DNA from 2 places in the Mesorhizobium sp. M0571 genome. Region 2 is predicted to be linked to the other one. Evidence: predicted binding sites of a transcription regulator. Region 2 holds the regulator's gene; the other holds the start of a gene.
What was found. Region 2 encodes PhoB, which activates phosphate uptake and scavenging genes when phosphate is short. Its sites were predicted from a motif close to TGTCATNNANCTGTCAT; they were not measured.
Positions count from the first base shown of each region.

Region 1 (15,505 bases), on a different contig from region 2:
GAACCCCTGTTCCCGATAGGCATCGATCGAATCCCGGATGATCGCGGCGATGTAAACAAGACTGCGATCAGGATCCATGACGTCGCGATAGATCGCCTGCGGGCGATCGGGCAACAATCGGGGAAGCTTGCTGACCCGGCTGACCATGTCTGTGACCTGCAGGGCTGCAAGCGGGCTTATCTGTCCCAGGCCGAAGGTCTGCCCCGCATAGAAGGGTTGGAAGAAGGCCCGCTGGAACGTGATGGGTTCGTAGTCGACGCCATCGACCTTGCGACCCCGGAATGTCTCTTCCCAGACCTGGTCACGGCAGCTCCAAATCAGCGCGCTGCTTTCGAGAGAAGAGCAGGATGCGAATTCGGGCCGCTGGACGAATGACTGGACCGGAGTGCCCCTGTAGCTGAAGGAGAACTTCAGATCGGCATAGGCGAGCGCCTTGACGTAATAGGTCTGAACCGAGTCGACCACGCTGATATTGTAGGTGTGCTCTCCGACGAGAGCCGCGACGATGTGGATCGGATCGATGCCATAGGCGAGCGCCGCCTTCCTGATCTTGCCGACGAGTTTGCGGTCGTCCCGTATCAAGGCGGTTATGGCCCGATACTTCTCCTCGTACGTCGTGTTGAATGCCTTGGAACGAAGCGCGGACGCTCTTGGGATCACCGGTTGCTCGGCAAGACGATTGCCCGTCGGGACGACTGTGACAGTCTGCGCCACGGCTGGGGCCGTTCCGACACAAGTTGCAACGATCGTCACCGTCATCAAAAAGGGCTGCAGCTTGGCTGTTGGCATGAGGCTCCGTTGGCAGCCTCCGGCTCCGTGAAGGGATGCAGGGTGTGCCGTCATATGGTCATGGCAGTGTGCTTTCGAGCCTATAACAGAGAGGCGGAGGTTTTGCGAGCCGGCAAGGTGTTCGGATGCAAGGACGCTGGAAAAAATGTTCGGCATCCCGTTACCTAAGCGCGCCGACGAGAAGATTGTCTGCGCTTAAGATGGAAACCCACCGTCTCGTGTTGTATTCCGCTTGGCGCTTCAGGTAGTGATGGTTCGTCTCGTACCAGGGACGAACCCTATTGGTCAGATTATCGAGAATGAAATCGCCCTTGTCGGTTCGAACCGCCAATACAGCGTGCCCTTCGCCATCGGACTTGCGCACTGCCGTCAAGAGCAGACTGGAGACGCGAAGGCCTTTCGCATCAGCGTTCGCCGATTTTCCAGTGCATAATCCTCGCAATCACCCAGATTATCGTCAGGATAGGACCAATATTCTGGAACTCCATTGTGTTCCATGTCGCTCACCGGCTTGACGCGGTGGTTTACGGATACGTTGACGCCTACGAGCGATCGCAAAAGTCATCGGTCATGGTCGGCGAATGCAGGGCAGCTCACATTCATGCGAACAAACGGACGGACAACGCAGCGATCGGTCATTACGAATACTGTCGGAACTATCGCGATGATTGCTCGATCGTCACGCGCGACCCAAAGCCCGTCGAACTGACCCGCTCCTTGTGTGAGACGCTGATCGAAATCAACAACAGGGCCAACACGACGATCATGGCCATGACGGACATAGATACCCGGTGTCGAGGAGAAATGGGAGTATCCCTATAAGGGATTTGGCGACTGCGACGACATCGTGCTGGAAAAACGTCGCGAACTGATGAGACAGGGCGTGCCCCCGCAAAACCTTTTGGATAACGGTGGTCAGGCAGTCGAGCGGCGAGCGGCACGCGATGCTGAGCGTCAACACGACCGCCGGTGACTTCATTCTCGACAATCTGGAGCGAAGGTCCTGCTGTGGTCGGACACCGGATATACCTACCTGAAGCGCCAGTCGCGATCCAACTCCGGCCATTGGGAAGCGATCGAATCCCAACAGAACATTCTCGTCAGCGGCACGAAATAATCTCAGGACGCTGACAGGAGACCGGCGCCAAGAAGCAGAAATATCGAGGCGCCGAGCCCGATCCGATAATAGACGAAGCGTATGTAGCTGCGCGTCGAGACTAGCTTCAGAAAACCCACGATCGCGACATAGCCGACCGCGAAGGACAGCAGGGTGGCCAGCGCGGTCGGACCGGCGCCGACCGGACTGTCTGCCCCCCAACTCGCATAGAGCTGGAAGAAGCCCTAAGGCGAGCACGGCAGGTATCGCCACCAGGAAACGAATACCTGGCGGCGGCCTCTCGCGTGTAACCCATCAGCAGTCCGGCGCTTATAGTGCCTCCCGATCGCGAAACGCCCGGGATGAGGGCCATCGCCTGGGCGGCGCCGAACAGAAAGCCGTCCCACCAGCCCAGATCGCGCAAAGCCTTGCGCTTGGCGCCCAGCCGGTCGGCGGCCGCGAGAACCAGCGCGAAGACGATCAACATGGTTGCCGTGAGATAGAGGTTGCGGGCCGGACCTTCGATCAGGTTCTTCAGCAATAGTCCTAGGATGCCGATCGGCAGGGTCCCTATGATCACCAGCCATCCCATGCGGGCATCCGGGTCCAGCCGTTCACGGCGGCCGGCCAGGGAACGCAGCCATGTGGCGATGATGCAGATGATGTCATGGCGGAAATAGATCAGGGCCGCGATCTCGGTCCCGATCTGCGTAATGGCGGTAAATGCGGCGCCGGGATCGCCGGCCGGTGGCAGGAATTCACCAACGATCCGCAAATGCGCGCTTGAGCAGATCGGAAGAAATTCCGTCAGTCCTTGAACCACTCCTAGGATCGCCGCCTCGCTCCACCCGATTTCAGCCAATTGCACTTCCTTTGCGTCCGTCACGATCTCACGATCTTCCGGCAACCTGAACCGACGACTGTCTTGGGTGTCAACGGCGATAGAGCATTGGGCATAGGTTTTGTTGGCTTTTGACGAAACCGTTTGCAAGGACGAGCAGTTTCCTAATTCGGGCTGCGGTGAGAATTTTTGATGAGCACAAATCGGTTCAGTTTCTGAGTGCCTGCGCCGGCGATTGCCGGTATGCAAGCATCGACGGCACCAGAGCGATCAGACCCGTGATAGCCAATAACACAAGGGCGGACTGCCAGTCCTCGCTGCGGAACTCGACGGGCAATGTAAAGCCGCTGGCTCCGCTCAAGAGGTGCGCACCCGTCCTGGCGGCCGTGTAGCCCAGCCCGAAGCCGAGAAGCACCCCTGCTGCGATGATTGCGAACGTCTCCAGCCAGACGATTTCAAACACCACCGCGCGCGGCGCCCCGAACGCGCGCAAGGCACCAATCTGCCGGCGCCGCTGCATGACGTGAAGGACCACGACAAGCAGGATCGCGGCGGCGACAAGCGCCTGCGCTCCGCCGGCCACCAAGGAAAGCACGCGTCGCGCATCGCCGAGCGTCCCGTAGAGCCTCGTCAGCACCTCGCCCGGGAAGATCGCGACGGTCCGATCGTTGCGGTGCGCCTGTCGCAGCTTATAGGCGTCAGCGACCGTACGCGGTTTGACCACGATGGCTGGCAGGCCGGGTGTGGATGGATCGAGGACGGCCTCCGGATGGATCGGCTGGTCGAACTCGCTTGTCTCTGCGGCCCCTTGGGCGGCAGCCTGCAGGAGCGGCGATCCTGTTCCCGCCCGATCGCGTTCATGAATGTGCCAGACCGCTTCGATCGGAACGATGACGGCTCGGTCCCAGGCGGTACCGGTCGGCCTCAGCCGTCCCACGACCGCGTAGGTGACATCATTGTGCATTGCGGTCGCCTGACGGACCTGGCCGTGCGCCGGGTGAAAGCGGCTTCCCATGTTCTTCGCCACGGACGCTCCGACAAGCGCTTCGCCGAGCTTCTCGAACGTGCGTCCTTCGGAGACGCCGCCCAGTCCGTCGACCAGCGCTTGCGTCGTGCCGACGATCGGGAAATCCTCGACGAAATCACCGAACCCGACGGGGGCCGCCCAGGCCACACGTTCGTCCCTGATCAGCCCCGCCAGTACATTGCCCGGCATGAGCGTCAAGGGCGCTGCCTGCAGGAACACGGCGGACAGCAGCAATTGGGTCTCGCTGCCGGGCGCGCCGACTACCAGATCGAAGGCGCCCGCCGCATGTGCGCTACCCAACCGAAGCGCCCGCTCGCCGAGCGTGACAGCGACGCCGAGCGCGGTCGCGAGCGCGATGAGCAGCGCCACCGCAGCCACGCCGATCCAGTGTCGCTTCAAGTCCGCAGCGACAAACCGCAACAAGGGTCATTTCCTTCGCGTGAGGGCGGCCGCAGAACCGGCAGTATGGTTACCTCGGCTGATGGGATTCGCGACCGATCGTGCGCGGACGTCAAAGAAACGCCTCATCATGCGTGGCCGCGGGCTTGCCGGTGTCGCTGACGACGGCGCCAGACTCCAGATGGATCACGCGATCGAGGCTTTCGATGAGGCGTTTTTGGTGGCTCGCCACGATCAGCGTCGCACCCGCCTGGTTGGAGAGTCGCAGTAACAGATCCGCGACAGAGGCCCCGGAATCGGCATCGAGACTGGCTGTCGGTTCGTCGGCCACGATGATTGCCGGCCGCCCGACCAATGCCCGAGCCACCGCGACCCGCTGCATCTGTCCACGAGACATGGTTTCGACCGGCTGATCGGGACGATCTATATCGACCAGTTCGAGCAACTGCATGCCGTCCGCTCTGAAGTCGGTATTCGAACGGAGCCGCGACAGTCGGCTCGGCAACAGCACGTTATCGAGCGCCGAGAGGCCGGGGAACAGGTGGATCTCCTGCATGACAAGGCCGACATGCATAGCGCGCCAACGGTCGCGACCAGCTTCCGAAAGACCGGAAAGATCGGTCTCGCCCCATCGAACCGAACCGTTCCGAACGCGATCGAGCCCGGTGACGACGTTCAGGAAGGTCGTCTTCCCGCACCCGGACGGACCGGTAACGGCAACTTTTTCGGTTGGCGCGATTTCCAGCGCGGACAGAGCCAGCGCAGGCCTGCCAAGACCCTGAAACGACATCTCAAGGTCACGGATCGTCAAACGGAGCATTTGCGGTCAGGCCGTGCGGAAATGCGCATCGACGATGCGAAGGAGGCTGACGAAGCCGGTTTCCGGGTCGGTCCATGAACCGACCTCCAGCCGCCCGCTCACCTCGATCGGGGCATTGGCCTGCTCGAAGGTCTGCGCCTCGTCGAGGTAGATGACCACGATGTTGTCCGGCCAGTCGGCGTCGGAGGAACAGAACGGGCAAAGCGCCATCGGGATTTCCGTGAGCACGAAGAAATTCGCCTCGGCCTTGAGCGGCGGCGCCATGAAGCCTTGCATGGAGACTTCCGCTTCCGCGAGCCCTTTCACCTTGTCCGAAAAGCTGAGCCCGAGAACGCTGATCTTTCCATAGAGCTCATCGAAGCCAAGGGTTGCCGTTGCCGTGGAAGCGGAACTCGCGCCAGTCATCTTGACCAGTGCGACGGCCGAGCCAAGCAGCACCAATTTGCGGCGGGTGATCGGGCGCTGTTTCATGAGCGAAACTTGCTTCCGGCGTTCTGCTCCAGGCGCCGTAGCGTCAGGAGCCATGTCGCGACTTGGTCCATCAAGCCAGATCGGCTAAAGTGCATCAGTTCGTTGCCGGCGCAAGAGCCAGGGCATCGGCAAGCACGCGATAGACGTCGCTCTCTTCCATATAGCCCTTGAATTCCTCGGCGCCAGGGCCGGTCGCCTGGAGCACGACATCGTCAACGGCGTGGACGGCCGTGTCGGCCGTCTTCGGCAGATTGCCGACGCGCAGGACCGCACCCGGAACGTCCTTGTACTTCTCGTTGGCGATGTACTGCTTCGCCCCGTTCTGCACGGCCGGCTCGAACGGACCATCCAGCTTCGGACGGAAGGTTTCGTAGTAGTCGGGAAAGTTGCTGGCGAATATAGCCAGTCGCCGCGTGACGTCCACCTTGTCGGGATAACCGTCGCCGTTCTCGTCGGTGTAGTTCGGGAAGCCCGCATCGGCATAGACGCCGACCTTGTCGCGCATCTCCTCGCCCGGTTTCTGGTCGTCGATGGTACCGATGATCGACACGCCGTGCGTGTGATCGCCCGTGGCGACGATCAGCGTGTCCGGATGCGTCTTGGCGAACTCCATCCCGATGCCGACGGCTTTGTCGAACTCGATGGTCTCGAACAGCGACCGCTCCCAGTCCATCGGATGCGACATCTTGTCGACGGACGCCGCTTCGACCATGAGGAAGAAGCCGTCCTCGTCCTTGGAAAGCTGATCGAGTGCGGTCTGCGTCATCTCGACAAGGCCGGGCTGGTTCGGGAACTTCTCGACGCTGCCCTTCTTGAGGAATTCACGGTCGAGTGTCGTGTCCATGTTGCCGGTGTGGAAAAGGCCGAGGATCTTGCCGGTGTTGGTTCCCTTGGCGGCCACGAGTTCGGTCTTGTCGGTCGCCAATGTGTAACCGGCATCCCTGAACATTGCGATGTAGTCCTTGTCGTCCTTGCGCTTCGAGCCCGGCGTGCTCTGCGGCAGGAAGTAGGCGGAGCCGCCGCCAAGGACGATTTCGGGCTTGACGACGAAGAACATGCCGACAATGTCAGCCTTGTCGGCGCGCAGGCGGGTATGGGCGACGACCGCCGCAGGGGTGGCGTCTTCCACCTCGGCGGTTGAGACAACGCCGATCGACTTGTTGCCGGTGCGCCGCAGCGCCTCTGCGATCGTCTCGACCCTGGGGTCGTCAAGGCTGGCCTTGGTGCGATCCGCATAGACGCCGAGCGCGTTGACAGCCGTCTTGTGGCCCGTCATGTAAGCCGACATCGTGTTGGCGCTATCGGTTGAGATCGCATTGGTCGCGGACGTGCCTATGAAGGCCATGTGATCGAGGTCGTCCATGTTGAGGCGCCCGTTGGCTTTGCCTTCCGTCATGCCCTTCGACATGATGCGGGCGCCGGTGCGATGCGCGACCGAAAGCCCGTCGCCGAGGAAGAAGATGACGTTCTTGGCCTTGGGCGTTGCCGGGGTGCCGAAAACCTGCCAGCTCACCGACTTCATTTCGTCGCCGGCCTTCGCCTCCAGCTTGTAGGTACCAGGCTGCGAAATGCTGGCTGCGCGGATCAACAGCGCCGAAGCGTCGAAACCTTCTTCCTTCTCGATGAATTCGAATTTCTTGCCCAACACGGTTTCCGCCGGCTGGCCGTTGATCGTAACCGTGACTTGGTCGGCGCTAACGACCTTGTCGAACTCGACCTTCACGTCGAAAGGCGACTGCGCCAGGATCGTGGCCCGATCAAGCGGGTAGACCGTCGCTGCCCCCGCAACGGTGTTCAAGCTTGTTGTTATTGCGAGTGCAGCGATAAGACGGTGCATGGCAGGCTCCGGGTGGGTTCACGGACAATGTTCGGCGATGTCCGTGTCAGGGATGTGACATGGCAGGAAACGCGCGCCGACCAAAAACGACGAATTTGCCACGTGTCGACGTCACAGACCACGAACAAGCGGTCATTATTGCGTCCGAGCGGTGACAATCGCGACCCATCTCGCGCGTTTCGAGGCGCATGGTGCGCAGCTCGTCTCGGGCTGTCTGTTCATCGGATCGTCGAAGAGCCGACGTTAGCCGGTGCGGGCCTGCAGATAGGAGAGCATGAGGAACTGTGGGGCGGTCACGCAGCTTTGCTGCGCTGATCGGGTCTTGGATTGTCGTTTGCCATGCCCGGATACCATTCCGCGAAGACTGCTTTGAGACTTCCGTCGAGTGTCCGGGTGCGGCCATTGCTTCGCCCGTTGCCTCGTGGGCGCTCAACGCGAGGTGCAGTCGTGATCCAAAAGGCGCTCGGCCGCTGAGCTTTCCCAATTGGTCAGGATGTAAAATCCCGGTCTTGCGCCGGCGAGTTCGGCGCCAACGACGACGACATTTACGTGATGCATGGCGCGCCGGGCCTGCGGCAGGCCGGAAGCGATGATGCCGACTACGTTGGTCGTTTCCAAATCCGGCTTGTCGACTGCCTTGATCCAATAGCGTTTCCCCATCAGAGCCAAAGGGAGAAGCTGCCACGGACCTTCCACCTTCGGCCCCTTCAGGACAAGTTTCTTTTCCACCGACACCGCAACGCAATCGATATGGATGTGGAACTGATCCTGGGATCGCTCAGTCCTGGAATTCACAGCCATGGCGATGGCCGTTCGTGGAAGGTGACGTCCGAGGCTCGCCGAGACCTTGCTTCGTGCTTTCCACGCCCGATTCCAGAGTTGGGAACTGCCCTGCCAACGGACAGACGGGCTTTCAAGGCCGGCAACAGCCGTAAGTGGCGTCAACAGAAACTCGGTCCGGTATCGGGGTGATTTAATGAGAGCTGATCCAGGCACGCCCTGCCTGGGCAGGATCACTTCCTCGCAGGGGAAAGCGCTGCCAAGATGCGCTGCGGCAAGAGCGCAGGTCTGCACAACCTGCCAGAGCGCGTTGCGATGCGCTGAAGCGGAGCCGACGTCGGTGACCGCCGCAGTCAGCAACGCGATTGTCAAACAGAGCACGGCTGCAGCACGGCAGTGGTGGAACAATGGTAACCTGTGAAGGGATTTTACAGCGAGGGGAATGCCCGAGATGAGGTTTTGAGTCCCGGCGCGCAGTCGGCGAAACCGAAACGGTGAAGGTGGAGCGGCTGGGAGCCTCGCGATGGTTCCGATGGGCGACTGCTCTTCTGCCCGATCACTGGTTTGATGACGTTTCGGCATTAAACCTCGCATCCTTGGCCGTGACCGACGTCAGTTCAGATTCTGCGCCCCGCTCAGCGGCCGGATCGAGATTGCTGTCCTTCCCTACTATGGCCTTGTCAGCGCTTCGCGGCACGTCCTCCATCGCATTCTGAAGCATCGAGCGGGTTTCCTGCAGGTCGAGTTCCTTGTCGGCTTGACGTACGGCGTCGTCAAACTGCTTTCGAAAATCGCCCGCAATCCGATTGAATGTCTTCATCATTGCCCCCGCCGATCGCATGACTTTTGGAAGCTCCTCCGGGCCGAAAACAACCAGCGCCACCACGAAGATAACCAACAGGTGGGTCATGCCAAGTCCGAACATCGGTACGTCCTCTCGCGCATATCGCCGGCAGCGACAACCTCTCCGCGGTTTGCGGCGACCGATCCGGTTGAATGCCTCGACCTACGGCGCCAAATCCAACCATCATAGCCTCTCGCCTGAGCCATTCCAGTATGCGGCCGCGGGAATGTCGTTCATACTACGAGCCATGTGGCACCACTCGTCAACCCGAATATCAGGCGCACGTCTGGTAGGGATATTCGCAACCGTGCTCGCAGCAAGCGGACTCCTCGCTGGAGCCGATGGCACAGGGCCCAGAATATTTGAAGCAGGCGCCTACTCCTTTTCCGACGAACTCGGCGGATTCCGGATCATTGCCGCTTCGGGAGCCGGAACAAGGGCCGATCCCGTCGTGATCACCGAGGAACTCGAGTCGGCAAGCCCGGTAACCCTCACCATACGCGCCATCCGGCCGGTTCAGCCATTCGGTGCCTCCGGCAACTATGCCACCGGGTTCATTTCCCTAAGGATCGTTGCCCTCAACAACAGCGGTCACGCCTGGGTCGAATTCGAGTTCGAGTTGCAGGAGATTCTCAACCAGCCAAGCGATTCCAGCGACGGGCTTTCGTTCGACCAGGCGCGCCGCGAAACGGATGCAATTCGGTCCGATAGTTTCGCCGAATTCAGTCGTGAATTCGAACCTTATGACCATCTTCTGTTCCGGAAAGGCGAGGTCGATCCGCTGAGCACGGTTTCGTTCTCATTCCTGGTGACTGATTTCACGCCGACTGCGCGGCTCTATCTCGTTCAGGACCCGCGCATTCCCTCAACATGAACGTGTCGCGCATCATCGCGGCCGTTGGTTCGAACAACGCTGCTCGTCATGTATGCCGGCAGTTTGGCAGGTGTCGTTGGGCGCGGCATGCCGATGGATTTGCTGGTCATTTTGGTCGCTTGGCCGTGCCTTTGATTCGGGCCACAAAATAGGGACAACAGGGCAAAAACCGACGCGAACGACGATTGAGGATCGTGAGCGCCCGCGGTACGAGTTCTCCGCCGAGTTACTTGTGAAGCGTTCACACTAGCGACAGTTCCGGATCGTGCTATGATCTTGCGCATGAGGACGATCACGGCCTCTTACATTCTGGTTTTCGCGGCGCTCGCTGCAACGCCCGCGCGGGCCGAATGCCAGTGCCTCGCCAACGGCCACATTTTCCATCACGGCGAAATCGCTTGTCTGCAATTGCCGTCAGGTCCTGAACTCGCGCAGTGCGACATGGTTCTCAATATTTCGCCATGGAAAAAAATTCAGGATGGATGCCCCGAGGCGACGGCGCCGTTTGGCTTGCCTGTCAAAGGGGACGAGCAGAAACCAGGCGAAGGCGGAGATAAAGCCAACGATTTGGCTTTATCAACAGCAAACGCCCGGAGCTAAAGCGAAGCGCAGTTTGCGCGCATCCAACAGTGCGACGCAAGCCCAACGCATACCCTAGCGGTGTTCCAACACCGCTAGGAACCAGCCCTATGGATGAGCTTCCTGTTGAGATTCTGCTTTCCTGTCAGTCCTTCTTGTTCCGGTAGTTTTCAATGGCTTTGCCAACCATGTCGATGGCGACGTTGGCGCCACCAAAGCCGTTCAGCTCAACGGCCTTGCGGCCTTCAGGTAGCTGCTTGTAAACTCGAAAGAATGCCTCGATGCGCTGTCGTTCGATGGCCGGAAGATCATCGATGGTCTTGACCCCGTCATATTGCGGATCGATATCCGTAGCCGGCACAGCGATGATCTTGTCATCCGCTTCGCCGCCGTCGACCATGTTGAGCACGCCGATGGCGCGGACTTTGATCAGAGCACCGGGCACAACGGGTTCCCGGGTGAAGACAAGCGCATCCAACGGGTCGCCGTCGCCGCCCAACGAACTGGTAACGGAACCATAGTTGGCCGGATAGACGACCGGCATGGACTGATATCGATCGACGACGACATGGCCTGTCTCGGCATCGATCTCATATTTGGTGAAGCTTCCCGCCGGAATCTCGATAACCGTGTAAAATTCGCTGGTGTCTTTCGGCTGCGGAAAATCGAAAGCTGTGACGAATTCGGCGAAAGCGGGCTGCGTGCCCAGCAGGGCCGCAAGCGCCATGACAGTCGGCAACGCGCGCATGGTTGTCTCCAAAGGTTGGACGGGCAGGGCGCCCTGCATCCGCCTAGCCACCGTATGTGACGGCAGCATTACAGGGTTCCGTTATTGAAATTGGATGACCGTATTTGCACCGATCCTGCGGCGAGCAGAAATGGGCCGAGATAGAGCGCTGACGAGTGATGAGCGTCTATGGGCGTTTGCGTTTATGGGCGTTTAAGAGACGGTGGCCGCTTCAAATGTGCTATTTCAGGCGAGCCCATTTCCGGCAAGGGGATAGCTTGCGTCGTAACTCCTGCCAATCGGGCACGCTACACCCACAACACGCCGTTCGGCGAGAGCTGCCACGTAGACGCCTCGCGGCTCAGTGCGACGTTGTGTGGCAATCATCAAAAAGCAAGTGAAACTCCAACTTCAGTTGAAGTCCTTCGGAGACTACGCCACCTTGACCTTGAATCATTGCCAGGGTTCGAAATTCGTGAACGAAGAGACAACAACACCACGTCCGCTATACTCCACTGAAAGGGCTGCTTCATGTCGGGAATGTCGCGCAGGGGATTCTTGCTGGGCGGCACGGCAGCAGTAGCTGTCGGCGCTGCAGGCGGGCTGATTGCCGGCAGGGCCGTAGCAGCCGATCTGACCTTGCCGGTTTCAGCGATCAGTCGGTCGATTTTGCCCGGCACCGTCACCAAAGGGATGATGAGTTTCGGTGCGGGCGGGCCGCCGCCCACTCTGCGTTTATTGCGAGGTAGGCCGTTTTCCATAGACGTGGTCAATGATCTCGATGAAGCGACGAGTGTGCACTGGCATGGATTGCGCATCGCCAATGCCATGGACGGCGTGCCTTATCTCACCCAGCGTCCCATCGCGGCGGGCGAAAGCTTCCGTTACACTCTGACACCGCCGGATACCGGCACCTATTGGTATCATCCGCATTGCAACACGCTCGATCAGATGGCCCGCGGTCTGACAGGCATGCTTGTTGTCGAAGATGACGAAGATGCCGGTTTCGACCAGGATTTGCCGCTCAATATACGCGACTTCCGTCTCGGCGAAGACGGCCAGTTCATCGAATTGTTCAAGGCACGCAACGCTGCGCGCGGCGGCACGCTGGGTACGGTCTCGACAGTAAATTGGGAAGTCACCCCGATTTACGATCTGCCGGCGGGCAGCCTTGTGCGCCTGCGTTTGGCAGTCACGGATGTCACCCGTATCGGCACTTATGACCTCGATGGCGGAACGGCCAAAGTGATCGCTCTTGATGCCAACCCGCTGCCGCAGCCTGTTGCGCCTCGGGGCATTGTCATCGCGCCCGGCCAGCGCGCCGATATCGCCCTCCGCGTGCCTGATGGCGAAGACGAGATCGTCAGCCTGAATCTCAGAACAGCCAAGAGACCTCGCGTTCTCGTCCGATTCCGGCCTATCGGCGCCAGCGCGGGGCGGACGCTTGGCGAACTCAAGCCGCTGCGGCCGAATCGCGTACCGGAGCCGGATCTTACCGATCCCGAGACAATGGACTTCGTCTTTGGCTGGTCGCCCAATGGTGATGCGCCGGCGCCGGGTGTTTGCGGCACGCTCGGCTACACCTTCTGGTCGATCAACCGCGTCGCCTGGCGAGGGGACGCGCCGGGGCCAGTTGATCCGCTCGCGGCTCTAAAACGAGGCAAAAGCTATGTTCTGCGCCTTCGCAACGAAACGCCGAACGATCATCCGATCCATTTGCACGGTATGTCTTTCCGTCTGCTACGCTCCGACAAGCGCAAAATTGCGTCGCTTGTAACAGATACGGCCCTTCTTAAATCGCAAGAAGTGATGGAAGTGGCGTTGGTCGCTGACAATCCGGGTAATTGGGCATTCCATTGCCACGTCATTGAACATCAGAAGAGCGGCCTGACCGGTTATTTGCGTGTGGAATGACGCGGTCCTCATCCAGGGTTGCGTTGCCGAGGGCGTGAGAGGGTCGAAATTGGGCGAGGCGGAGCGTCCGAGTTCTCGCCGCGCTAATGGCGCTACTGCTCACGGGCGCCGGAGCGGCCGGCGACGGGTGCTGATCTGTGCATCTGATCGAGCCTCTGCTGAGTGGCCTCCCGGGCTCGCTCGCCAACGCCGGTTCCCATGCCACCGCGGTCGCGATTGCGTTCGTCATCATCACGGCGCTGTAGCTCATGCTGGGCGATCTGGCGCCCGCTCCGGATCGTGCTATGATTTCGCATGAGGACGTTCCATGCCTCTTGCATCCTGGTTTTCGCGGCGCTTGTTGCAACGCCCGCGCGGGCAGAATGTCAGTGCCTCGCCAACGGCCGGACGTTCCATCACGGTGAATTCGCCTGTCTGCAATTGCCGTCTGGACCGGAACTCGCGCAATGCGACATGGTTCTCAACATTTCGTCATGGAAAAAAATTCAGAGCGGCTGCCCGGAGGCGACAGCGCCATTGAGTGTGCTCGTCGAAGGGGGCGAGCAGCAATCAGGCGAAGCCGGACACAAAGCCTTAACAACGACGAACACTCCGACCTAAGACGAAGAGCAGGCTGCGCATCAGCCACAGAGATCTCTTTCGGCAAGGCGTCAACTTTGGGGTGAACTGTTACACTACCGTCACTTGATTGCGCTGACCAGCGGGTTGTCGCCATCGAGGGAGACCCAGCGCCCCGTGTCGGTGCCGGCTTGCCTCTTCAGGAAGCGGTAGCCGGTCTGGTCCCAGCGGCGCACCGTGTCGGTGAGGTTGTCGAGGATGAAGTCGCCCGTGTCGGTACGAACAGTCAGCACTGCATGACCCTCGCCGTCGGGCTTGCGAACAACCGTCATCAGCAGATCCGACACAGGAATGCCGCTGTTTATCAGACGGCGACGCTTTTCCAGCGCATAGTCTTCGCAATCGCCGAAACCACTGTCCGGATAAGCCCAGAATTCGTCCTGTCCGTACTGGTCGAGATCGCTCATCGGCTTGACGTTGTTGTTGACCGTCAGGTTAACGCTCGTAATCTGCCGCCAGAGTTTTCCGGTCATGTGCTCCGGACCATTGTCGCGTGAGCGGATCTCACATTCGGCCCGATGGGATTTGCAGAAATCGTAGTGACCGATCGGCTGCGAGGTAAAGCCACCGATCGGCATCGACTGTGAAGCCGTCGCCGCCGACCACGTGGATATTATCGCAATGATTGCAACGACCGCACCGCCGCCCAACCGTACGCACAACCGCACTCGTGAGGAACTCATCCGACCCGCCCAACCACCTTTGTTAAGAATGAGTTAAGGTCGATCCCGTGGGTTCTGTCAATCAGAGCGGGAGGAAGATCCTTCTGAATGGTTACTTGCGCCGTGTGCGTTGCTCGGCCGCTACACGTCTGCACGATTTCCGTTTCCTGCGCGGCAGGTCTTTGCCAGAGGGACCGATATGGTGAGATGTCAACCGTCGGTCACGCTTGGTGCGAATTGGAAAGTGATGAATGAGCCTCGATGAGGTCACGCAAGCGACGATCGCGTTTATCCGGACGCATGAAGCATGGGGTGTTCCGCTGGTGCTCGTGCTGGCCTTTGGGGAATCGCTGGCGTTCATCTCTCTGTTGTTGCCTGCAACCGTGATCCTGATCGGTGTCGGTTTTCTCATCGGCGAAAGCGGTATCGCATTCTGGCCCCTGTGGCTTGCCGCCGCCATTGGGGCGGCATTGGGGGACTGGCTGTCCTTCTGGATCGGCACGCGGTTGGGAAACGGGGTTTCGCACTATTGGCCCCTGTCACGTTATCCAAACCTCATTCCGCGCGGTCACCTGTTGTTCGAGCGATGGGGGGTGGCCGGGGTGTTCTTTGGGCGCTTCTTCGGTCCTTTGCGCGCATCCGTGCCATTGGCGGCGGGCATCTGTAAGATGCCCGCCTTGACGTTTCAGATTGCCAACATCACCTCAGCCTTCGTCTGGGCCACAGGTATTCTGGCTCCCGGCGCCTTCGGCCTCAAATGGCTGCAGGCGTGGATTTGATGGGCACCAAAGGCGGACCGTCATTGTCTGCCTCTGGCAAGGGCAGGAATCAATCGTAGGCGGCGCGAACGGGTATGCTCCCCAGTTCAGTTCGAGTTCGAATTTCGAAGGCGAAACAATCCGCAACTCAAGAGAATTAGGCACGGTTTCGTCTTGAACTCGTAGCTGGTTCCTTTGACGCCGCTGGCGCAACCGTAGGAGCCAACTTGCCGCCGCTACTCGAGGCCAGATTTGCAGATTTCTAGTGCGACAAAAGGACAGGCAGGCGCAGATCGCCCAGAACGCCCTTGGTTGCGCCACCCACGACAAAATCTCTCATCCGGGAATGGCCGTACGCACCCATGACAAGCAGATCGGCGCCCATGCCGACAGCGCGCTCCTGAAGCGTAACGCCAATGGGGCGATCTTCCGCATCGATTGAGACTCCCTCAGCGGGAAGGCCACGCAT
Region 1 is NZ_JAMYQT010000009.1:70,363-85,867, forward strand. Features, by position in the region: gene NKI85_RS13185 (DUF1402 family protein) at 1-759, opposite strand, end outside; partial or broken gene NKI85_RS13190 (transglutaminase-like cysteine peptidase) at 950-1,287, opposite strand; gene NKI85_RS13195 (transglutaminase-like cysteine peptidase) at 1,360-1,611, shown strand; gene NKI85_RS13200 (transglutaminase-like cysteine peptidase) at 1,574-1,762, shown strand; partial or broken gene NKI85_RS13205 (transglutaminase-like cysteine peptidase) at 1,734-1,906, shown strand; partial or broken gene NKI85_RS13210 (undecaprenyl-diphosphate phosphatase) at 1,909-2,738, opposite strand; gene NKI85_RS13215 (ABC transporter permease) at 2,935-4,176, opposite strand; gene NKI85_RS13220 (ABC transporter ATP-binding protein) at 4,265-4,972, opposite strand; gene NKI85_RS13225 (hypothetical protein) at 4,979-5,443, opposite strand; gene NKI85_RS13230 (alkaline phosphatase) at 5,538-7,280, opposite strand; gene NKI85_RS13235 (CDP-diacylglycerol diphosphatase) at 7,710-8,654, opposite strand; gene tatB (Sec-independent protein translocase protein TatB) at 8,617-8,985, opposite strand; gene NKI85_RS13245 (hypothetical protein) at 9,212-9,778, shown strand; gene NKI85_RS13250 (hypothetical protein) at 10,049-10,378, shown strand; gene NKI85_RS13255 (inorganic diphosphatase) at 10,503-11,105, opposite strand; gene NKI85_RS13260 (multicopper oxidase family protein) at 11,643-12,998, shown strand; gene NKI85_RS13265 (hypothetical protein) at 13,293-13,598, shown strand; gene NKI85_RS13270 (transglutaminase-like cysteine peptidase) at 13,679-14,299, opposite strand; gene NKI85_RS13275 (DedA family protein) at 14,530-15,057, shown strand; gene NKI85_RS13280 (universal stress protein) at 15,299-15,505, opposite strand, start outside.
Region 1: NKI85_RS13255 (inorganic diphosphatase) is a predicted target of PhoB. The motif match lies at 11,162-11,178, and genes of this name have one in related genera.

Region 2 (15,505 bases):
CATGGCCGAGTATGGACGCTTTTCGCGCATCACCACCGTCGTCCGCTTCATCAACGACATCCTGTTGTCGGCGCCGTCGATCATCATCGGCTTGTTCGTCTATGAATTGATGGTGCGGCCAATGGGGCATTTCTCGGCGATTGCCGGCGCCGTTGCGCTTGCCATCCTGGTCATTCCGGTGGTCGTGCGCACTACTGAAGACATGCTCAACCTGGTGCCGAACGCGTTGCGTGAAGCCGGCGCCGCGATCGGCGCGCCGCGCTGGGTGGTGATCCGTTCGGTCGCCTACCGCGCCGCATTGTCCGGCATCGTCACCGGCATATTGCTGTCGATAGCACGCATTTCCGGCGAGACGGCGCCGCTGCTCTTCACCGCGCTCAACAACCAGTTCTGGAGCAGCAATATCAACGCGCCGATGGCCAGCCTGCCGGTGACCATCTTCCAGTTCGCTCTCAGCCCTTACGAGGAATGGCAGCAGCTGGCGTGGACCGGCGCACTCATAATCACCCTGACGGTTCTGGGCTTGAGCATCCTCGCCCGCAGCCTTACCGGACGCAGAGAGGACAGATGACACAGATGTTGTCCCCGGACATGACGATGACCGAAACGGTCGCCGAGAAGACGAAGATCGAGGTCAAGAACCTCAACTTCTACTACGGCCAGAGCAAGGCGCTGAAGGACATCAGCCTGTCGCTGCCCGAGCGCAGTGTCACGGCCTTCATCGGGCCTTCGGGCTGCGGGAAGTCGACGCTGCTGCGCGTCTTCAACCGCATCTACGAGCTCTACCCGAAACAGACAGCCGAGGGCCAGGTCCTGCTCGACGGCAAGAACATTCTCGACCGGTCGCAGGATCTCAACCTGCTCAGGACCAAGATCGGCATGGTGTTCCAGAAGCCGACGCCGTTCCCCATGTCGATCTACGAGAACATCGCCTTCGGCGTCAGGCTCTACGAGAATCTCGGCAAGTCCGAGATGGACGGCCGCGTCGAACAGGCGTTGAAGCGTGCCGCGCTTTGGGGCGAGGTCAGGGACAAGCTCAACGCCAGCGGCTTGAGCCTCTCCGGCGGCCAGCAGCAGCGGCTCTGCATTGCCCGCACCGTGGCAGTGAAGCCGGAAGTCATTCTGCTCGACGAACCGGCCTCGGCCCTCGACCCGCTGTCGACCGCCAAGATCGAGGAACTGATCGACGAATTGCAAGCCGACTACACGATCGTCATCGTCACTCACAACATGCAGCAGGCGGCGCGCGTGTCGCGCCAGACTGCCTTCATGTATCTGGGTGAGCTGGTCGAGTTCGACCGGACCGAGAAGATCTTCACGTCGCCCCGCGAGAAGCGCACGCAGGACTACATCACCGGCCGCTTCGGCTGAGCGGTGCCGATCACGCAGACGAGGACAATATCATGGCCGAACATACAGTCGCGTCTTTCGACGAGGATCTCGAGCAGATCAGCAAGCTGATCCGCGACATGGCCGACCTCGCCGGTTCGATGGTCGGCGGGGCGACCAAGGCCCTGTTGAATTCCGACAATGCGCTGGCGCAGCGCGTTGTTTCGGACGACGCCATCATGGATGCGCGTCAACGCGAACTGGACGACCGCGCCATCACCCTGATCGCCAAGCGCCAGCCGATGGCCCACGATCTGCGCCATGTCGTCGGGGCGATCCGCATGGCCGGCGACCTCGAACGCATCGGCGACCTTGCCAAGAATATCGCCAAGCGTGTGAGTGCGGTCGGCCTCAGCGTCACGCCGCGCGACCTATCGCATTCCATCGATGCGATGGCGCAGCTGGTGCTCATCCAGGTGCAGGGCGTCATCGAGGAGTATGCTGCCGGCGATGCGGCCGCGCTGGCCAAGCTACGCGCCGCCGACGAGCGCATCGACGTCAAATACACGTCCGTGTTCCGCGAGCTGTTGACGTACATGATGGAAGACCCGCGCAACATCACCGCTTGCACGCATCTGCTGTTCTGCGCCAAGAATCTGGAGCGGATCGGCGACCATGTCACCAACATCGCCGAAAATGCGTATTATGTGCTGACCGGCGAGCAATTGCCTGTCAATCGTCCGAAGCAGGACGAAACGACAATGTCCGCACCGGTGACATGATGGGGGTGCCCAGCCGATGATCGCACCACGCATAATGGTGGTGGAGGACGAGGAGCCGTTGGGTGTGCTGCTCCGCTACAATCTCGAATCCGAAGGCTACCAGGTCGAGGTGGTGACACGCGGCGACGAAGCCGAGATCCGTTTGCAGGAGAATGTGCCCGATCTTCTGGTGCTCGACTGGATGATACCAGCGGTTTCCGGCATCGAGCTCTGCCGACGGTTGCGGGTGCGCCCCGAAACCGAGCGGCTGCCGATCATCATGCTGACCGCGCGCGGCGAGGAGAGCGACCGGGTGCGCGGTCTTTCGACCGGCGCCGACGACTATCTGGTCAAACCGTTTTCGACACCGGAATTCATGGCCAGGGTCAAGGCGCTGCTGCGCCGCGCCAAGCCGGAAGTGCTGTCCAGCGTGCTGAAGGTCGGCGACATCGTGCTCGATCGCGAATCGCACAGGGTCTATCGCAAGAAGAGCGAAATCCGGCTCGGGCCGACCGAATTCCGGCTGCTCGAATTCATGATGCGGCATCCCGGCCGCGTCTTCTCGCGCAGCCAGTTGCTCGATAATGTCTGGGGCGAGACGATCTACATCGACGAACGCACCGTCGACGTGCATGTCGGGCGGCTGCGCAAAGCCGTCAATAACGGCCGCATGCCGGATGTCATCCGCACCATCCGCGGTGCCGGCTATGCGATCAGGGAAGATTGACCTGCCTGGTCAGGCTACGTTCTTTCTGATGCCGGGCCTCATTTGCGCGCCCGGCGCGAAAATCTCCTGGTCGACGAAGCTTAACGCCCGCATCGCGCAGCCTTCGCGGATCAGCGGCAATTCGTTCGGCTCGGTGTCGAAGGAGATCGAGCTCGAATGCTGGCCACCGGCGGTCTGGGCGATGGCCTTGCGCAAGGCCGGCTCGATCAGATCGAAGGCGGCGGCACTGACGCCGACCATCGCGACCGGTGCTGGATCGATCAGCGCGAACAACGAGCCGAGACCGAAACCCAGCGCTTCGCCGGCCCTGCGGTAGGCCTCGCGTTCCGGCCCATCCTTCTCGCGGGCCCGGGCCGCCAACGCGCGCATGTCGGCGTCGCTGACGTCGGCGACCGGTTTGCTGTCTTCGCTCATCCCCGTAGCGTTGCGCCAGATGGCGTAATTGCCTGCATAGGCCTCGATGCAGCCGCGCCGCCCGCAACGGCAGAGCGCGCCGCCTGGACGATGGATCATGTGGCCAAACTCGCCGCCCGAGGAATGCGTGCCGGTGAACAGCTCGCCCTTCAGCACCAGCCCCATGCCGATGCCGTGCGAAAGCAGGATGGCGATGAAGTCGTCGCGATAGCGATCCGGATCGCGCCAGCGCAAAGCCACCGCCATCATATTGCAATCGTTCTCCACCGTGGCCGGGATGCCGAATTCGTCTTCCAGCATGTCGGCAAAGGCGATGTCCGTCTGCGGCGTGATCGGCGACCACAGCATGGCGCGTGCAGGGGAGTCGGTAATTCCCTGAATCGCCAGGGCGATGCGGGCGACACTGCGGACGTCAAGGTCTGGATCTTCCAGCCGGCGCCGGACGATGGCCATGCATTCGCGGATCAGCTCGTCGCGCGGCATGGTCAGCGTGTCCAGCCGGCGCTGTTCCTCGACGACCACCTGTCCCGCATAGTCGATGATGGCGGCCGACAGGAAATTCAGCGACAACACCACGGTCAGCACCGCCGCCGCTTCCGGGTTGAGGGCGAGGCCGACCTGCGGACGACCGCGTTTCAACGAAACGGGCTCGTTTGCCTTGCTCTCGGCGAGGATGCCTTCCCGTATCAGGTCGGAGGAGATCGCCGATATGGTCGAATGGCTGAGGCCGGTGGTTGCAGCGATCTCCGTACGCGACGGCTGGCTGGCCCGGCGCACCGCCGAGATCACCATCGCCCGGTTGCGCCGGCGCAAATCGTCATGGCGGATTCCGACCGACATCGTTTTGCTTTCCTCCCGGTTGCCGCGGCCGCTCATGAACCGGAAGCCGTCGGTAATGTCCGACAAATAGTGTCAGATACAGGCAAATAGTGTCAGATGCCGGCGGCGCTGTCATCGTTTATTCCGACACTCGAAAAAACTCGGAGAGTCATCAAAATCCATCAGAATCGATGTTGACAGCAGCCGGAGATCGGGTCAGTATTTTTTCGAGGCTCGAAAAAATTAACGCCTCTAGCTGGTCTTTGGGCCAATTGGTCACGCCGTACGCGGCGCAGGGAGGATATGATGAAGAAATTCACGACCGCCATTCTGGCGGGTGTCGCCATGACGCTGACGCTCGCGTCGGTGGCGCAGGCTAAGGACAAGGTCATCGGCGTTTCGTGGTCGAATTTCCAGGAGGAGCGCTGGAAGACCGACGAAGCCGCAATGAAGGCCGCCATCGAGGCCGCCGGCGACAAGTATATTTCCGCCGATGCACAGTCCAACCCGGGCAAGCAGCTCACCGACGTCGAGAGCCTGATCTCGCAGGGTGCCAACGCACTGATCATCCTGGCGCAGGACGCCTCGGCGATCGGGCCGGCTGTGCAGAAGGCGCTGGACGAAGGTATTCCGGTCGTCGGCTACGACCGGCTGATCGAGAACAAAGACGTCTTTTACCTGACCTTCGACAACAAGGAGGTCGGCCGCATGCAGGCCCGCGAAGTGTTCAAGGTGAAGCCGGAAGGCAACTACGTCTTCATCAAGGGCTCGGGCGCCGATCCGAATGCCGATTTCCTGTTTGCCGGTTCGATGGAAGTGCTGAAGGACGCCATCGACAGCGGCAAGATCAAGAATGTCGGCGAGGCCTATACCGACGGCTGGCTGCCGGCCAACGCCCAGAAGAACATGGAACAGTTCCTGACCGCGAACGACAACAAGGTCGATGCCGTAGTCGCCGCCAATGACGGCACCGCCGGCGGCGTCGTCGCCGCGCTGACGGCGCAAGGGCTGGCCGGATCCGTTCCGGTCTCGGGCCAGGACGGCGACCACGCCGCGCTGAACCGCATCGCGCTCGGCACACAGACCGTGTCGGTGTGGAAGGACGCGCGCGAGCTCGGCAAGAACGCCGCCGAGATCGCCTCGCAACTGGCCGACGGCAAGCAGATGACCGACGTTGCGGGCGTTAAGGATTTCACCACGCCCGGCGGCAACACCGTCAAGTCGCTGTTCCTGACCCCGGTCGCCATCACCAAGGACAACCTCAACGTCGTCATCGACGCCGGCTGGATCAAGAAAGAAGAAGTCTGCGCCGGCGTGGCGGCGGGCACTGTTCCGGTCTGCAACTGATCCGACGTTTCCGAGAAGTCCGAACGCCGCGGCTGCTCGCCGCGGCGTTTTTTCAAGAAGAATTGTTTTTCCGCTTCCGGCGGATAACTTCTAGGCTGCTTCCGGCATCCGCGGCAGACGGCAACCCGGCGGGAGAAACATCATGACCGACACGACTTCCAACACGCCGGTCGACAGCTCGACCGCAGACCGGGCGCGTGAATCCGAGCTCGGCGTCGTTGCCCGATTTCTCAAGGCAACCGAACTCGACACGCGCATGCTCGGCATGGTCGGCGCGCTGCTGGTCATCTGGGTCGGGATCCACATATTGTCAGGCGGGCTCTTCCTGACGCCGCGCAATCTCTGGAACCTTTCCGTGCAGACCTCCTCGGTGGCGATCATGGCGACAGGCATGGTGCTGGTCATCGTGATGCGCAACATCGATCTTTCCGTCGGTTCGGTGGAAGGCGTGATCGGCATGGTGATGGGCGTGGCGCAGGCCGAATTCCTCGTCCGCGTCATGGGGTTTCAGCTTGGCAGCCCCTGGCTGTGGGTCATTGCACTGGCCGCCGGCCTGGTGCTCGGCCTGGCTATCGGAGCGTTTCAGGGTTTCATCATCGCCTATCTCGAGGTTCCTGCCTTCATCGTGACGCTCGGCGGATTGCTGATCTGGCGCGGCATGGCATGGCTGATTACCAGCGGGCGCACCGTTGCGCCGCTGGACAGGACCTTCCAGCTGATGGGCGGCGGACCACGCGGCTCGATCGGCGCCACCTGGAGCTGGATCGTCGGTGTCGTCGCCTGCGCGGCCGTTGCCTTCGTGCTCTTCAACGGCCGCTCGCAGCGCAAGCGGTTCAAGTTCCCGCTGCGCCCTGTCTGGGCGGAAACCTTGCTCGGCGTGATAGCCTGCGCCGCCATCCTTGGCGCCGTCTGGATCGCCAATTCCTATCCTTGGCCGGTCGGCATCGTACGCCAATATGCCCAGCAGAACGGCATCACCATTCCCGAGGGCGGGTTGTTCATCGCCCACGGCATCGCCATACCGGTGCTGATGGCCGTGGCCGCGGGCATTGTCATGACCTTCATCACCAGGCGCACCCGTTTCGGCCGCTATGTCTTCGCCATCGGCGGCAATCCGGAGGCTGCCAATCTCGCCGGCATCAACACACGCTGGGTGACCATGAAGGTGTTCATGATCATGGGCGTGCTGGCCGCGATCAGTGCGGCGATCGCATCGGCCCGCCTCAACGCGTCGACCAATGCGCTGGGGACCCTGGACGAGCTCCTGGTCATCGCGGCGGCCGTGATCGGCGGCACGTCGCTCGCCGGCGGCTCCGGCACGGTGCTCGGCGCCATGCTCGGCGCGCTTCTGATGCAGTCGCTGCAATCCGGCATGGTGCTGCTCGGCATCGATTCGCCGCTGCAGAGCATCGTTGTCGGCGCCGTGCTGGTGGTCGCGGTGTGGCTCGATACCGTCTATCGCAAACGGGTCTGAGCATGATCCCGAACCGAAGATCCGCGTCAGCGAAAAGTGGAAACCGGTTTTTGCTGCCGCTGACCTTCGGTTCGGACAAGATCATGCTCAAGCAAGATCTATAGGGAGGAGGAACGAGCATGGCAGACAAGACCGCTCCCACGGGCACGCCGCTGATCGAGATGCGCAACATTTCCATCGCCTTCGGCGGCATTCGCGCCGTCGACGATGCCTCGGTCGATCTTTTCCCGGGCGAGGTGATGGCTTTGCTCGGCCATAACGGTGCCGGCAAATCGACGTTGATAAAAATCTTGTCTGGCGCCTACAAGCGCGATGCGGGCCAGATTTTCGTCAACGGCGAGGAGGCTTCGATCTCCAACCCGCGCGACGCCAAAAAGTACGGCATCGAGACGATCTACCAGACGCTGGCGCTGGCCGACAATGTCGACGCGGCCGCCAACCTGTTTCTCGGCCGCGAGCTGATGACCGGCTGGGGTACGCTCGACGACGTCGCCATGGAGGCCGAGGCGCGCAAGGTGATGGGCAGGCTCAATCCGCGTTTCCAACGCTTCAAGGAGCCGGTAATAAGGCTTTCGGGCGGCCAGCGGCAGTCGGTTGCGATCGCCCGCGCCATCCTGTTCAACGCCCGCATCCTGATCATGGACGAGCCGACGGCGGCACTGGGGCCGCAAGAAACTGCGCAGGTCGGCGAACTGGTCAAGCAGCTCAAGGCCGACGGCATCGGCATCTTCCTGATCAGCCACGACATTCACGACGTGTTCGAGCTTGCCGACCGCGTCTGCGTCATGAAGAACGGTCGGGTTGTCGGCACGGCGCGCACAACCGACGTCACCCAGGACGAGGTGCTCGGCATGATCATTCTCGGCAAATGCCCGCCCGGCGCCATACCGGGCCCGGGGGCCCTGAAGATCGCCGCTTGAACAAGAATTAGCCGGCTAATCAAATGCGGCGTAATGTGCCAGTCGTCACCATGCTTTGGCCTCGCCATTGTGTTGACGCCGGGACTTGCCCATAAAGAACCTTCCATGGCCCGTATCAGCAATTGAAAAAGCTCTTTCCGACCGTCGCTTTCATCGCCGTCGCGCTGATCAGCCTGACGATGGCGGGTTTTGCCTATTTTGCCACCCAGGAAGCGGCCCGCATAAAATTCGAGGCGACGGCAGACGACGCGCTCAACCGGATCGAAAGCCGCATCGACCTGGACCTGTCGCTGCTGCGCTCGACCCAGGCGCTGTTCGATGCGCGCAATGGCGGTATCTCGCAAGGCGAGTTCAAGGCTTTCTTCAACGCACTCGACATCGACAATAATTTCGCCGGCCTGCGCGGCATCGGCTTCCTCCGCCTGGCGAAAACTGAAAACGACGCGGCGGTCGAGCGCGACATCCTGCACGACCACGGCGCAAGCCATGCGATCTATCCCGACACGAACTTGCCCTGGCGTACGCCCATCGTGCTGTTCGAGCCGCTGGATCCGTCCAACAAATCCAGCATCGGCTACGACATGTTCACCCAGCCGGTGCGGCGCGAGGCGATCGAAAAAGCGTTGGCCGACGACCAGCAGCATGCCAGCGGGCTTGCGCAGCTCGGCAAGGAAACGGGTGCCGCGCAGACCTTCACCGGGTTCTTCGTCTTCGTCCGGCTTAATGTCGAAACCGCGCCGGACGCCGTCAACGCGTCGAGATCCTCAACTGCCGGTTTCCTCTATGCGGCCTTCCGCTCCCGGGACCTGTTCCAGGCCGCGCTCAGCCGGGCGCCACTGTTGCCGGTCAATACCGAGGTCTACGACGGCGTGGTGAACAGCGACAATCTGCTGTTCCAGTCGGAAACGCCGCCTGTTTCGGCCCTCGGCGACAGGCTGCTGGTCACCCGCAAAATCACTGTTGCCGGCCGGCCGTGGACTGTCCTGTTCAGGCCGACAAGTGCTTTTTCGCAACCTTCCTCGCGCGCCATTCCGGTGATGCTGGGATTGTTCGGCCTGCTGCTTGCCGGCGCCATCGCGCTGGTGGCCCGCTATCAGGAGCGGGCCTATGAGGCGGTCTCGCTGCTTCACGAAACGACCGAGAAGAGCCTACTGGAAAAAGACCTGATGCTGCAGGAGATGAAGCATCGCATCAAGAACTCGATCACGCGGGTGCTGGCAATCGCGCGCCAGACAGCATCGCACGCCGCCGACGTCCAGGAATTCTCGACGTCTTTCTCGGCCCGGCTGCAGGCAATGGCGGCTTCCCAGGACATGCTGACGCGCTCACGCTGGCAGAAAGCCGATCTTGGCGACCTGCTGCGCATCGAGCTCGGCCAAGTGTTCGGCAATGAGCTTCCCGAAGAGCTGTTGTCGGGACCGGAGGTTCTTCTCGACGAGAAGACGACGCAGGCGCTCGGCCTCGTCTTTCACGAACTGGCGACGAACGCGTTAAAATATGGCGAAGCCGGCAATTCGGCCAACACCCTCAAGGGCGGCTGGGCGCTCAAGGTCGACTGGTCGCTCGAAGGCCGCGGACGCGTCCGCACACTGGTCCTCAACTGGCGTGAGGCCGGGCAGAAAAAGCTCAAGACACCGGCAAAGAGCGGTTTTGGAACCAGACTGATCGATCTCAACGTCACGCGCGAATTACGCGGTACGATCAGGCGCGACTTTCGTGAGGACGGTCTGAACGTGGAGATCAGGATTCCGCTGCCGGCCTGAAACTTCATTCCATGAGCCGCATCACGAGAGCGCTTTGCGCGCGCAAACGCGGAGACATATCTGCCTCCGCGTTTGACGTTGGCCTGTTTTTCGAAACTAGTTGCAGCGGGCTGTGTAGATCCGGCCGTGACGATCTCTGTATTGGCAATAGCCATTCTGCAGACGGCGAACGAGCAGGCCGCCAATCGCACCAGCGCCAGCACCGATCAAAGCGCCCTTGCCGCCGCCGACGGCGCCACCGATGAGCGCGCCGCCCACAGTGCCGATACCCACGTTCTCCTCCGTGGTGGTGCAGCCGCTGACCGCAACCACGGCAACCATGGCAATAATCATCTTCCGCATGAAGTCACTCCTCACTTTGTCCTCACTTTAGTAAGCTCCAGCCGCCATTTAGCATGAAAGCACGGCCTTTGCCCGCACGATTTCATTGTTGATTAAGATAGTCTTTTTCGGGGCGCGCGGCGTTCGATGCTACCATGAAGTTGGAAATCTCCAAGGAGGCATCGAGCGTGCCGTCCGGACGCACGCTCCAGACGATCCGGTCATAATCGTCCTCGAGCGCCGGATCGACGGCAAGGCATTTGGCGACGATATGCTGGGCTTGATCGCGGAGGTTGGTCACCGCAAGCGGGCGCGCGGCCATGCACTCCGCCTCGGTTTCGAAAACGCTTACCGGCGTAGGCAATTCACGACACGCGGTCATGCCGTTCGAACAGCCGACAACCAACAGCAAAGCGGCAATGTGCTCCATGGCAAGGGACCTCTCGCCACGGAAACGGTCCAAATCCCTCAAAGTTCCTGGACAGTGCGATCAAGCCGACGTGAGCAGGCAGAAGCTGCCGGCAATCTTGGCGAGCTCGATCAAATCAACTGGGACGCGGCCGCCAGGACGAGCGCGGCTATGAGCGCGTAAACGGCAAAGCGGAGCGGCGAAGCGCGAGGCACGGGCGCTGCGAACGCGTCGGGGTCCTGAAACCCGCCCATCGAAATGCGAGCGGCCTGTTCCATTCTGTTCAAGTCTGCAGCCGTCAAGGCCTATTCCTTTCATATTGCGCCAAACTGCGATCGAGATCCGGCGGATCGGCACGTTCAGACAGGATCGGACTTTATGGTGAACAGTCGGTTAAGGTGGGGCGATGCGCAGCAAGCCTTCTTCCGGGCGGCCGCCGTTCGTTCAATCCGTCTCGAAATTGCCGTGAGGAACGACAAGGCGATATTCGAGGCGGTTGCCGGTGATTTCGAGTGTCGCCGTTCCATTCAACGATGTGGGCACGACGCGTTCAAGCGCGACGCTGCCAAAACGCTTCTCGCTGCGCTGATTGTCGTTGGCTCCGATCACTTCGGCCCATGTCAGTGACAGAGCAGGCTCGCCAGCGGAAGCGGCCGTCAGATCAGCCGTGACCTCGACGAAGCCATCGGTGCGCGACAGTGCGCCATAGCTGACCGAATTGACGGCGAGCTCATGCATGGCCAAGCCGATGTGCAAGGCAGCATTGGGATTGAGATACGGATTTGCGCCGCGGAAACGCAGGCTGTGCATGGGGTCCGCGCCGTACCTGCCGACCTGACCGGAAACCAGCTCACGCAGCGCTGCTCCCCGCCAGTTGGATGACGTAACCAGATCCTGCGAGGAGGCCAGCGACTGCAATCGGCCCCGGAAACGCGTCAGGAAATCGTCAATGCTGCCCGAATAGCGGCCCGTCTGGGTGGCGATGCTCTGGATGATGGCCAAGAGGTTCTTGGAGCGGTGGCTGACCTCGCGCAGCAGCGCCTTCAGCGTCTGCTCCCGGCGTTTCTGCTCGGTCGTTTCGACCATGGTGGTCACGACGCCCTGCACTGCGCCGGTCTCGTTGCGGTCGGCGTCTATCCACACCTGAAACCAGCGGGCGCCATCATCGGCCGGCACGCTGAGTTCGAGGTGTTGGGGATTGCCGGAGACGATGACGTCGTGCTTGGCGGCGCCGATACGCGCTGCCTGCGCAGGCGGCAAGATGCCGTTATTATCGGAGGCATCGGAGGTCCATGGTGCGCGCATGTTGCGCGCCCACACCGTCTTCATCTCGCGATCCTGGTATAGAACGGAAATCCCGGCATTGTGCAGGGCGTGGAGAAGGGCTCGGCCAAGCTGCATTCCGCTTTCGGCGGGATGCAAAGCGATGATCTCATCACTCTGGCCGCGGTCTTTCATCTTTCCGACTCTGGAACGCATCGGTCATCTTGCTCAACCCATGTCGGGCTGAACGGCTCGCGGAGAAATGGGTTCCAAAAGGAGGCGCTTCGTATAAAGCCTTAAAAAGCGGTCCGCCGAGCGGCGTCCCGTTGGAGGACACTGCCCGGCGGTGGCTGGAAACCGTTTGAGGGGTGCGGCTTCCAGTGTTCGCTTAAATGGCCGCTTGGCATTCACGCTCGTCTGATCAGGCCGGCAATAAGCGATATGATCAGGAAAGCGAGAAAGACGAAGAACAATATCTGCGCTATGCCGGCCGAGGTGCCAGCGATGCCGCCGAAACCAAGCGCACCGGCGATGATCGCCACGACGAGAAATACGAGCGCCCAGTAAAGCATGATCCATCTCCTTCCAATGCTGCGGTGAAAACGTGATTCGCCTCCGTTTGTTCCACCATTTCCCGAAAAAGACGATGCTGAAAATCTTTACGGCCCGAATTGTTGCGGTGTGCGAAAAGCTTCTTGTCAGGTTCTCAGGTTCGGCACCAGTTGGTTGCCAGTGAATTACGCCCCCTCTGATCCAAGAGGAGTGGCTATCCCACACCCTGGCGGCCGCAGCGCGACCGCTAGCTGTTTTATGCCGCGGCCTTCGCGTGCCGGTCAAAGAACAGGGCCTGACTGATAAGAGCCTTGACCATGTCCGGATTGAACGGCTTGGTGACGAGGAAAGCCGGTTCCGGCCGCTCGCCGGTGAGCAGGCGCTCGGGAAAGGCGGTGATGAAGATCACCGGCACCGAGGTGGACGACAGGATCTCATTCACGGCCGCAATGCCCGAACTGCCGTCGGCAAGCTGAATATCGGCAAGCACCATCTTTGGCCGCGCCTTGCCGAACATCGCCACCGCCTCGGCGTGGGTGCGCGCCGTTCCGACGACGCGGTGGCCGAGGCTTTCGACCATTTCCTCGATATCCATGGCAATCAGCGGCTCATCCTCGATGATCAGCACGTCGGTCGCCACCTGACGGGAGATCTCGTTGCTCGCCTGAGCGAGAAGTTCGGAGAATTGCTGTTCGTCGACGTCGAGAATCTCCGCCGCCTCGTCTTCGCTGAAGCCTTCGACGGCGACCAGCAGGAAGGCTTGGCGGGGACGCGGCGCGATTGCATTCAGATTGGCCGCGGCGCGCTGCTCCCATGCCGACTGGGCATGCTCTTGCGGAACGCGAATGGCCACCGAGGTGAAGAGCTTGGCAAAGACCTTGTAAAGCGCGATGCGGTCGTTCGATGCGTCCGGAAAGATGTCGACATCGGCAATGATGGCCTCGAGCATTGCGGCGACCAGCGCGTCGCCGCTCTCTTGCGATCCGGATACGGCGCGCGAGAAGCGGCGCAGGAACGGCAGGTGCGGAGCGATGGTTGCTGATAGGCTCATATTGGACGTCTCCCTCATATGACGTGATTGCATGTTACAGCTAAATGCGGTTTGCAAGCCTAATAGATAAAACGCTGGCTCCTTGAAAAAGGTTCCAATCGTGCGGAACTAATATGTGGGGCTGGCGTTTAAGGGCGGGTTGGGCAACCAGACGAGGCTGCCGCTTGCCTTGCGTTATGTGTTGAAGGGCGGCTTAAGGCTGGGACGAAGGGCGAAATGAAGAACATGACGAAAGCTACCACGGCTGGCGTTGGCAACGGGCGCCGGGCTGCTTCCCGCGACCCGCTTGGGCCGAACTCGGAAATCGGCCGCAAACTCAAACAATACTACGACGAGCTGGTCTCCGACAATGTGCCGGATCGCTTCGCCCAACTGCTCAGCCAGTTGGAAAAGGCCGAACCTGTACAGAAGAAGGACTGAGGCATGGCGGCCGTCTCCCAGGGCTTCAAGACCGATTTGCTCGGCTCGATCCCGAGCCTGCGGGCTTTCGCCGTGTCGCTGACGCAAAACGCCGACAAGGCCGACGATCTGGTGCAGGAAACATTGGTCAAGGCCTGGGACAAGCATGAAAGCTTCCAGCCCGGCACTAATCTTAAGGCATGGCTGTTCACGATCTTGCGCAACGAATTCTATTCGCAGATGCGCAAGCGCGGCCGCGAGGTGCAGGACAGCGATGGCGTCATGACGGCCAGGCTTGCCGTTCATCCGGCCCAGCACGGCCAGCTTGATCTCGAGGACTTTCGCGGCGCGCTCGAGTTGCTGCCCGAAGACCAGCGCGAAGCCATTATCCTCATCGGTGCATCGGGCTTTTCCTACGAGGAGGCGGCCGAGATCTGCGGCTGCGCCGTCGGAACGATCAAGAGCCGCGTCAGCCGCGCCCGCACGCGGCTGCAGGAAATCCTGAAAATCTCCGGTGAAGACGAGTATGGCCCGGACGCAATTTCGGCTCAGGTGACGGGGTCGACGGCTGCGTGAAGCGTGGAGGTGTTCGAACCGCTCCCGCGCCTCAGGGGAGAGGCCTTCGCTCGCAGGCCACTGCCACTGCCTCGACGAGATCGTCTCCCGAATAGGGCTTGGTGACCAGTCTGACTCCGGGAAAGGATTTCTTGATCTCGTCGATATCCGAATAGCCCGACGCGAAGACGAACGGGATGCCCGCTTCACGCAACCGCGAAGCAAATTGGAGCGTCGAAACGCCGCTCAGCATGAGGTCGACGATGGCCGCATCGAACTGAGTGGCAACGTCTTGCTGTTCGATATCAGCCAGATCCCGGGCGACGACCACATCGAGCGCGCCGTAGTCGCGGCAAAGCTGCTCGATATCCATGGCAATCAGGAACTCATCTTCCAGGATAAGAATCCGCAAACCGTCAAGCGATGGGCGCACGCAGCAATATCTCCTTTAAATGCGTCTCTATCTTGAAACGGGGGATCTTGAAACCGGGGAAGTCATGATCGCTAATTGGCATGCTGTCATTTAAAAAGACGTGCTGGCGCGGATACGTTGGCCTCGGCCCTTGCAAGGCATTTGCAACGAGCGCTGCCGGAGATAAGGTTCAAAGAGGTTCGCGCCGGAACCTTGGGGTCTGTCGAGCGTTTCGACCGAGCAAAACAAGGAGAGCGAAGCAATGGCGACTGCCGCAGGAAAGGCCGCGAACGAAGCCCGTACGAATTCGGATCTTGAGGCTGACATTGCACAACTGAAGGCCGATATCGAACAACTCACCAAGCAGTTGGCCAAGACCGGTGAACACGGCTACGGAACGGCGCGGCGCGCCGCCACCGAAGGGGTCGAGCAACTGCGCGCCCAGGGCGAAGCAGCCTTCGACAGCCTGCGCAGCAACGCTAAGGACATCGAAGCGCAGATGATAGCCCATATGCGCGAAAAGCCGGTGACTTCGCTGGCGATCGCCGCAGGCGTCGGATTCCTCTTCGCGCTCCTCGCGCGCCGCTAGTTCTGCACGCATGCGAATGCTTGCATCGCTGATCTCGGGCCTCGCCTCGGGCGAAACCATTGCGGCGGTGCAACGCGCGCGCGTCGCTGCGATGGTCTATACGGTTGCAGCGCTCGCGGCGCTGTGCGGCCTCGGCTTCCTGGTCGGGGCGGCCTATATCTGGACGGCGGGCCGCTATGGGCCGATGGCAGCCTCGCTGAGCTTCGGGATCGCCTTTTTGGCAATCGCCGGTCTCATCCTGCTCGTCTACCGGATGTCGGCCGGCTCGCGCGCCAGGCGCCGGGCGAAGCGACGCAACGCCGACATGAAGGCGGTCGGCATCGCCGCAGCACTCGCCGTACTGCCGGCGCTGCTCAAGGGCAAAGGTGGCTCGGGGAAGGCCGGACTGGGCGCCATTCTC
Region 2 is NZ_JAMYQT010000001.1:408,523-424,027, forward strand. Features, by position in the region: gene pstA (phosphate ABC transporter permease PstA) at 1-571, shown strand, start outside; gene pstB (phosphate ABC transporter ATP-binding protein PstB) at 568-1,371, shown strand; gene phoU (phosphate signaling complex protein PhoU) at 1,404-2,111, shown strand; gene phoB (phosphate regulon transcriptional regulator PhoB) at 2,128-2,817, shown strand; gene NKI85_RS02025 (ROK family protein) at 2,827-4,071, opposite strand; gene xylF (D-xylose ABC transporter substrate-binding protein) at 4,357-5,397, shown strand; gene NKI85_RS02035 (sugar ABC transporter permease) at 5,540-6,871, shown strand; gene NKI85_RS02040 (ATP-binding cassette domain-containing protein) at 6,991-7,791, shown strand; gene NKI85_RS02045 (CHASE domain-containing protein) at 7,914-9,554, shown strand; gene NKI85_RS02050 (YMGG-like glycine zipper-containing protein) at 9,651-9,896, opposite strand; gene NKI85_RS02055 (hypothetical protein) at 9,979-10,305, opposite strand; gene NKI85_RS02060 (sensor histidine kinase) at 10,729-11,763, opposite strand; gene NKI85_RS02065 (DUF1328 domain-containing protein) at 11,955-12,119, opposite strand; gene NKI85_RS02070 (response regulator) at 12,356-13,150, opposite strand; gene NKI85_RS02075 (NepR family anti-sigma factor) at 13,367-13,570, shown strand; gene NKI85_RS02080 (sigma-70 family RNA polymerase sigma factor) at 13,574-14,125, shown strand; gene NKI85_RS02085 (response regulator) at 14,157-14,477, opposite strand; gene NKI85_RS02090 (ElaB/YgaM/YqjD family protein) at 14,779-15,105, shown strand; gene NKI85_RS02095 (hypothetical protein) at 15,116-15,505, shown strand, end outside.